2 regions of the Citrobacter sp. LST-B2 genome follow, and region 2 is predicted to be linked to the other one. Evidence: predicted binding sites of a transcription regulator. Region 2 holds the regulator's gene; the other holds the start of a gene.
What was found. The regulator Fur, encoded in region 2, represses iron uptake genes when iron is present. The targets are predictions, from matches to a motif close to ATAATAATGAGAACNACTATCAA.

Region 1 (4,428 bases), 1.1 Mb from region 2:
GATCATTCTGGAGCGTATGGAATTCCCTGAGCCGGTAATCTCCATCGCCGTAGAACCGAAAACCAAAGCTGACCAGGAAAAAATGGGTCTGGCTCTGGGCCGTCTGGCTAAAGAAGACCCGTCATTCCGTGTATGGACTGACGAAGAATCTAACCAGACCATTATCGCCGGTATGGGTGAACTGCACCTCGACATCATCGTTGACCGTATGAAGCGTGAATTCAACGTTGAAGCGAACGTCGGTAAACCTCAGGTTGCTTACCGCGAAGCGATTCGTGCGAAAGTTACCGATATCGAAGGTAAACACGCCAAGCAGTCTGGTGGTCGCGGTCAGTATGGTCATGTTGTTATCGACATGTACCCGCTGGAGCCGGGTTCTAACCCGAAAGGCTACGAGTTCATCAACGACATTAAAGGTGGTGTAATCCCTGGCGAATACATCCCTGCCGTTGATAAAGGTATCCAGGAGCAGCTGAAAGCCGGTCCGCTGGCAGGTTACCCGGTTGTTGATATGGGTGTTCGTCTGCACTTCGGTTCTTACCATGACGTTGACTCCTCTGAACTGGCGTTTAAACTGGCTGCGTCTATTGCCTTTAAAGAAGGCTTTAAGAAAGCTAAACCAGTTCTGCTTGAGCCAATCATGAAGGTTGAGGTAGAAACGCCGGAAGAAAACACCGGTGATGTTATCGGTGACTTGAGCCGTCGTCGCGGTATGCTGCGCGGTCAGGAATCCGAAGTCACTGGCGTTAAGATCCACGCTGAAGTTCCGCTGTCTGAAATGTTCGGATATGCAACTCAGCTGCGTTCTCTGACCAAAGGTCGCGCATCATACACTATGGAATTCCTGAAGTATGATGATGCACCGAACAACGTTGCTCAGGCCGTAATCGAAGCCCGTGGTAAATAATCCACAGGATTAAAACCTAAGTCCCGTGCTCTCTCCACAAGGGGAGAGCGCTATAGTAAGGAATATAGCCGTGTCTAAAGAAAAATTTGAACGTACAAAACCGCACGTTAACGTCGGCACCATCGGCCACGTTGACCACGGTAAAACTACCCTGACTGCTGCAATCACTACCGTACTGGCTAAAACCTACGGCGGTGCTGCTCGCGCATTCGATCAGATCGATAACGCGCCGGAAGAAAAAGCTCGTGGTATCACCATCAACACTTCTCACGTTGAATATGACACCCCGACTCGCCACTACGCACACGTAGACTGCCCGGGCCACGCCGACTATGTTAAAAACATGATCACCGGTGCTGCGCAGATGGACGGCGCGATCCTGGTTGTTGCTGCGACTGACGGCCCGATGCCGCAGACTCGTGAGCACATCCTGCTGGGTCGTCAGGTAGGCGTTCCGTACATCATCGTGTTCCTGAACAAATGCGACATGGTTGATGACGAAGAGCTGCTGGAACTGGTAGAAATGGAAGTTCGTGAACTTCTGTCTCAGTACGATTTCCCGGGCGACGACACCCCGATCGTTCGTGGTTCTGCTCTGAAAGCGCTGGAAGGCGACGCAGAGTGGGAAGCGAAAATCATCGAACTGGCTGGCTTCCTGGATTCTTACATCCCGGAACCAGAGCGTGCGATTGACAAGCCGTTCCTGCTGCCGATCGAAGACGTATTCTCCATCTCCGGTCGTGGTACCGTTGTTACCGGTCGTGTAGAACGCGGTATCATCAAAGTGGGCGAAGAAGTTGAAATCGTTGGTATCAAAGAGACTGCCAAGTCTACCTGTACTGGCGTTGAAATGTTCCGCAAACTGCTGGACGAAGGCCGTGCGGGTGAGAACGTTGGTGTTCTGCTGCGTGGTATCAAACGTGAAGAAATCGAACGTGGTCAGGTACTGGCTAAGCCGGGCACCATCAAGCCGCACACGATGTTCGAATCCGAAGTGTACATCCTGTCCAAAGACGAAGGCGGCCGTCATACTCCGTTCTTCAAAGGCTACCGTCCGCAGTTCTACTTCCGTACAACTGACGTGACTGGCACCATCGAACTGCCGGAAGGCGTTGAGATGGTAATGCCGGGCGACAACATCAAAATGGTTGTTACCCTGATCCACCCGATCGCGATGGACGACGGTCTGCGTTTCGCAATCCGTGAAGGCGGCCGTACTGTAGGTGCGGGCGTTGTTGCTAAAGTAATGAGCTAATAATTACTCATTAGTTCTGCACTTAAAAAGGGCGCTTCGGCGCCCTTTTTGCTGCCCGTTATTTGTCTTGTCACATTTCTTCGCAATTTTAACTCCGCTCCCGTTACGCAGAGATAATTGTGCTATTGTAATTATAACTATTCTCATTTACACTTTGCGCAGAAATTGAACGGGAGCGATCATGTACGTTTGTTTGTGTAATGGTGTAAGTGATAAAAAAATTCGCCAGGCGGTACGTCAGTTTCATCCTCAATCCTTCCAGCAGTTACGCAAGTTTATTCCTGTGGGAAATCAATGCGGTAAATGCGTTCGTGCGGCACGCGAAGTCATGCAGGATGAATTAATGCAAATGCCAGAATTTAAAGAGATCGCCTGAGTCACACTCTTTTTTTTGACATCCCTGTAGCCCCATCTATGCTCTGGAGAGTGGAAGCGGAGGGACAATAAAATGAAAGGTGATGTTAAAATCATAAATTATCTCAATAAACTATTGGGAAATGAGCTTGTCGCGATCAACCAGTATTTTCTCCATGCACGTATGTTCAAAAATTGGGGCCTGACTCGCCTCAATGAGATCGAGTACCATGAATCCATCGATGAAATGAAACACGCGGATAAATATATTGAGCGTATTTTGTTTCTGGAAGGGATCCCGAACCTACAGGATCTCGGCAAATTGGGGATTGGCGAAGATGTCGAAGAGATGCTGCAGTCCGATCTTCGGTTAGAGCTCGAAGGGGCGAAAAACTTACGTGAAGCTATCGCCTATGCCGATACCGTTCATGATTATGTCAGCCGGGATATGATGATCGAAATCCTTGCGGATGAAGAAGGACATATCGACTGGCTGGAGACAGAACTGGATCTCATCTCGAAAATTGGCCTGCAAAATTATCTGCAGTCGCAAATCAAAGTGACCAGCTAATCGCCCCTGAGGTGAGACGACAATATCCGGTGATGAAACCCGCAGCTGCCAGAAATGGCCCAAAAGGCAGCGGGTTTTTTAATGCCGATTTTCCATGCACTATCCCCACAACCACGATACCGAAACACCCCAGTAGCGCCGCCCAAAAGACTAATGAAGGCAAAAACATCCACCCATGCCAGGCACCTAGTGCGGCAAGGAATTTCACATCACCATAGCCGAGTCCTTCTCGCTTACGAAGCAGCCAATAACTCCAGTAGATAAAGGCAAAGCTGGCGTAACCCGCGACGGCGCCCCATACGGCATCGGCAAGTTGTGTCGGGATGATGCACAGGTGAAAGATGAATCCACCCCACAGCAACGGGCAGGTAAACCGGTCCGGCAGTCGTCTGCTGCGCATATCGCAGAAACTCAGAGTCAAAGACAATGCGGTATACAGCAGCAGAAAGGGTAGGGCAGCAGACATCGTGTCATCCTCCATCAACCATGGCGTTACTTTAAAGAAGGTTGATAAGGGAGCAAGGCGCTATTATGGGTATTGCGGGATGCTTTCCAGTAAATCCGCTGTGTTTCTTTCACAACATACAATCCCGGAACCCTGTTCGCATTACGCGCGAAGTGTTTAATATCTACGCGACACTTGCTTCAGACTGATATTTGCGTATAATGCGCGGGCTTGTCTTAATTGACGGCAGGTTCGATCTGAACCTCGGATAGCCGATTTGGCTGTCTAACAATGCTCCCAATCGGGGAGCTACGTAAGAACGGTTACACTCTCCCATCAATCGTAATGGGTCTGAGGAGTAATCATTTTCGTTTATAAAATAATTGGAGCTCTGGTCTCATGCAGAACCAAAGAATCCGTATCCGCCTTAAAGCGTTTGATCATCGTCTGATCGATCAATCAACCGCGGAAATCGTCGAGACTGCTAAGCGCACTGGTGCGCAAGTCCGTGGTCCGATCCCGCTGCCGACCCGCAAAGAGCGTTTCACCGTTCTGATCTCTCCGCACGTCAACAAAGACGCGCGTGATCAGTACGAGATTCGTACTCACAAGCGTCTGGTTGACATCGTTGAGCCAACTGAAAAAACCGTTGATGCTCTGATGCGTCTGGACCTGGCTGCCGGTGTAGACGTGCAGATCAGCCTGGGTTAATCAGGTCATCGAGCGATTGAGAGGTTGATACAATGATTGGTTTAGTCGGTAAAAAAGTGGGTATGACCCGCATCTTCACTGAAGATGGCGTATCTATCCCAGTAACCGTAATCGAAGTTGAAGCAAACCGCGTTACTCAGGTTAAAGATCTGGCTAGCGATGGCTATCGTGCTATTCAGGTTACC
Region 2 (4,428 bases):
CTCAGTGCGCTGGCTCCGGAACGCATCGATCGCTTAGTGGCTATCGATATCGCCCCGGTGGACTATCATGTCCGCCGCCACGACGAAATTTTCGCGGCTATCAACGCGGTGACGGCATCAGCGGCAAAAACTCGCCAGCAGGCGGCAGCGGTCATGCGCGAACATCTTAATGAAGAAGGCGTGATTCAATTTTTGCTGAAATCGTATGTTGACGGCGAGTGGCGCTTCAACGTGCCGGTACTGTGGGAACAATATCCGCATATCGTCGGCTGGGAGACAATTCCCGCCTGGAATCATCCGGCGCTGTTTATCCCCGGCGGCAACTCCCCATACGTCACCGAGGCGTATCGCGACGATTTACTGGCACAGTTTCCGCAAGCACGTGCGCATGTGATTGCCGGGGCCGGTCACTGGGTGCATGCCGAAAAACCGGAGGCGGTGTTGCGCGCCATCCGTCGTTATCTTAATGAAACAGCTAACTGATTAAAAACTCAGCGTCCGTGCGCGATTACGCGTGTGAACGTTGGCGCGCCTCATTCGCTGATGTATGATGGCGCGCTATCCATCCGGGCAGAGGCCTGGCTGATTGTTTCCCCGAAGTCACCAATATCATGGCCAAAGAACAAACGGACCGTACGACACTAGATCTGTTCGCGCACGAGCGTCGCCCGGGACGACCGAAAACCAATCCGCTTTCACGCGATGAACAGCTGCGCATTAATAAGCGTAATCAACTCAAACGCGACAAAGTTCGCGGTCTTAAGCGTGTCGAACTCAAACTCAACGCAGAAGCTGTTGACGCGTTGAATGAGCTGGCGGAATCCCGAGAGATGAGCCGCAGTGAACTGATCGAAGAGATATTGATGGCCCAACTGGCAACGCTACGCGGCCAGGATCTCGCCTGAAATTATCCTCTCTCCCACTTTCGTGTAGCATGGAGTGCACTCGTATGCGTTTGCTATTTCCGCATACCTGACTGTTCTGCTATGATTGCCCTTATCTGTGGGCAATTCGCCACCACCATTTCAATAAGTTTCAAGAGGTTACTTTACTCATGGCAATCACTGGCATCTTTTTCGGCAGCGACACCGGGAATACCGAAAATATCGCAAAAATGATTCAAAAACAGCTTGGTAAAGACGTTGCCGATGTGCATGACATTGCAAAAAGCAGCAAGGAAGATCTCGAAAGTTATGACATTCTGCTGCTTGGCATCCCAACCTGGTACTACGGTGAAGCGCAGTGCGACTGGGACGACTTCTTCCCTACCCTCGAAGACATCGATTTTAACGGCAAACTGGTCGCACTGTTCGGCTGTGGCGATCAGGAAGATTATGCAGAATACTTCTGCGACGCGTTAGGCACAATCCGCGATATCATTGAGCCGCGCGGTGCAACCATCGTGGGTCACTGGCCGACCGCTGGCTATCATTTTGAAGCCTCCAAAGGTCTGGCGGATGATAACCATTTTGTCGGTCTGGCGATTGACGAAGACCGTCAGCCGGAACTGACCGCCGAGCGCGTGGAAAAATGGGTGAAGCAGATCTCTGAAGAATTGCACCTTGATGAGATCATCAACGCCTGATGTACGGCGGCGCAGACAAGGTTTGCGCCGCATCAATAGACAGAACCAATCAAAATAATTGCTACAAATTTGTAACTTTCTTGCCCATCCCTGTACAATGTGCGGGAGTTTTTAGGTGGCGCTCTCATTTCCAGGCAATACCGACTATTTATTAACATTTGCCAGAGGCTTGCAGTTTTCATTTAGACACGGCAGTCCTATAATGAAACGCATTATCCCGAGTGCAATTTCTGTCACTTCTTGTATGAAGTGAATCGTTTAGCAACAGGACAGATTCCGCATGACTGACAACAATACCGCATTAAAGAAGGCTGGCCTGAAAGTAACGCTTCCACGTTTAAAGATTCTGGAAGTTCTTCAGGGACCGGATAACCATCACGTCAGTGCGGAAGATTTATACAAACGGCTGATCGACATGGGTGAAGAAATTGGTCTGGCGACCGTGTATCGCGTGCTGAACCAGTTTGATGACGCCGGTATCGTAACCCGCCACAATTTTGAAGGCGGCAAATCCGTTTTCGAGCTGACCCAGCAGCATCATCACGATCACCTGATTTGCCTTGATTGCGGCAAAGTGATCGAATTTAGCGATGAGTCTATTGAAGCGCGCCAGCGTGAGATCGCGTCGAAGCATGGCATTCGTCTGACGAACCATAGCCTCTACCTCTATGGCCACTGCGCTGAAGGCGATTGCCGCGAAAACGAACACGCGCATGACGCGAAATAATCTGCATTATTCTGAAAAGCCAACCTGCCGGTTGGCTTTTTTTATGCCTGCCATTCCCTACTCAGCGCTTTCTTCTGCCTGCATGTTGCTTTAATGTAAAATATCTTACCCTGCTTCGTCCGGAGAATCGAAATGGAACTTCGCCAGCTACGTTACTTTGTCCGTATTGTAGAAACCGGCAGTATGGGCAGCGCGGCGCTCGATCTCGACATCGGCGTGTCCGCCCTGAGCCAGCAGATGACGCGGCTGGAAAACGAACTCGCGATCCGCCTGTTGCAGCGAACCACGCGCGGCGTCACGCCCACTAACGCTGGTCTGGCCTTTTACTCGCAGGCACAACTGGCGCTACGCCACGCCGATGATGCGATCCTGGCCGCTCGCGAGGCGCGTCTTTCGGGACACGTCAGCGTCGGCATGGCCCCCAGCACCGCCTCCATCCTGGGAATACCGTTTATTCATGCCATGCGGGAACATTACGCCGACGTTCGCCTGCACGTGGTGGAAAGCCTGTCGGGTAATCTGGAACGGATGATCAACACGCGCCAGATTGATCTGGCGGTCGTGTTTCAAAAAGAGAAGATCCTGCGCTGGAGCGCCAGACCGGTTCTTGAGGAGCGCCTGTTTCTGATTGGCACACACGAGCTGCTGGTGGATATTCCGGATGACACCATAACGCCTGCTCAACTGGCGAATATTCCCCTGATCATGCCAAGCCAGGGACACGGCCTGCGTGGCAGACTGGAAGCCATCTGTCAGGAACACGGACTGAAGGTCGATATTGCCACGGAAATTGACGGCCTGACGTTACTGATGCGCGCCGTTGGCAGCGGACTCGGCGCCACGCTGCAACCCGGTGCAGCCATTTCGCATCTTGAGAGGGAAGCGCTAAGAGTGATCGGCGTCCATAATCCTGTCCTCAGCCGCCCCAATTTTCTGGTCAGTCTGTCGGACGATGAACTCACCCCTGCCGGTCTTGCAGCCCGCGTAATACTCACAAAAGTCATGCGTGAACTCGTTGAAACCGGTCATTGGCCGGGCGCAACCCTTTACGCTCCCTAAACCCCTCTTTAGCTATTCGTCATAGCGCCCATACAATCAGCACGTATACATTTCAATTACAAATTTAACAAATAGTTAAATGGTAATGGAGTAGACGATGGTTGATGTACTGGTGATTGGCGGTGGTAATGCCGCGTTATGTGCCGCCTTAACCGCCCGTGAGGCAGGAGCTTCCGTGCTGCTGTTAGAGGCTGCGCCCCGGGAATGGCGCGGCGGGAATTCCCAACACACGCGCAATTTACGCTGTATGCACGATGCGCCACAGGATGTGCTGGTCGAGAGTTATCCCGAAGAGGAGTTCTGGCAGGATCTCTGGCGTGTCACCGAAGGCAATACCAATGAAGCGTTGGCGCGACTGGTGATCCGGACCTCTTCCCAGTGTCGCGACTGGATGCGTCAGCACGGCGTTAATTTTCAGCCTCCGCTCTCTGGCGCGCTGCACGTGGCGCGTACCAATGCCTTCTTCATGGGCGGCGGTAAAGCCCTCGTGAACGCCTATTACCGCAGCGCAGAAAAGCTGGGGGTACAGATTCGCTACAACACGCCGGTACAGGCACTTGAATTGCGCAACGGCGAATTCATCGCAGCCCTGGCAGGTCACGAGCGCATTGAGGCGAAAGCCTGCGTACTCGCCGCCGGTGGATTTGAATCCAACCGCGAATGGCTGCGCGACGCCTGGGGAGAGAACGCTCGTGGCGAATGGCCAGCCGATAACTTCCTCATTCGCGGCACCCGCTTTAATCAGGGCGTCTTGCTCAAGTTTATGATCGATGCCGGTGCTGACATTATCGGCGATCCGTCTCAGTCCCACTGTGTAGCGATTGATGCCCGGGCCCCGTTGTACGACGGCGGCATTTGTACCCGCGTGGATTGCGTCTCACTGGGTGTGGTAGTCAACCGGGACGCGGAGCGCTTTTACGATGAAGGCGAAGATTTCTGGCCGAAACGCTATGCCATCTGGGGGCGTCTGGTTGCCCACCAACCGGGGCAGATTGGCTACTCCATTATCGACAGCAAAGCGATCGGTCACTTTATGCCGCCGGTTTTCCCCGGCGCA

Region 1: bfd (bacterioferritin-associated ferredoxin) is a predicted target of Fur. The motif match lies at 2,287-2,309, and genes of this name have one in related genera.

The regions. Positions count from the first base shown of each region.
Region 1 is NZ_CP192598.1:448,937-453,364, forward strand. It holds gene fusA (elongation factor G) at 1-907, shown strand, start outside; gene tuf (elongation factor Tu) at 978-2,162, shown strand; gene bfd (bacterioferritin-associated ferredoxin) at 2,344-2,538, shown strand; gene bfr (bacterioferritin) at 2,611-3,087, shown strand; gene ACQ0PY_RS02095 (prepilin peptidase) at 3,071-3,553, opposite strand; gene rpsJ (30S ribosomal protein S10) at 3,932-4,243, shown strand; gene rplC (50S ribosomal protein L3) at 4,276-4,428, shown strand, end outside.
Region 2 is NZ_CP192598.1:1,560,590-1,565,017, reverse strand. It holds gene ybfF (esterase) at 1-483, shown strand, start outside; gene ybfE (LexA regulated protein) at 612-905, shown strand; gene fldA (flavodoxin FldA) at 1,055-1,585, shown strand; gene fur (ferric iron uptake transcriptional regulator) at 1,866-2,312, shown strand; gene tcuR (tricarballylate utilization LysR family transcriptional regulator TcuR) at 2,445-3,371, shown strand; gene tcuA (FAD-dependent tricarballylate dehydrogenase TcuA) at 3,469-4,428, shown strand, end outside.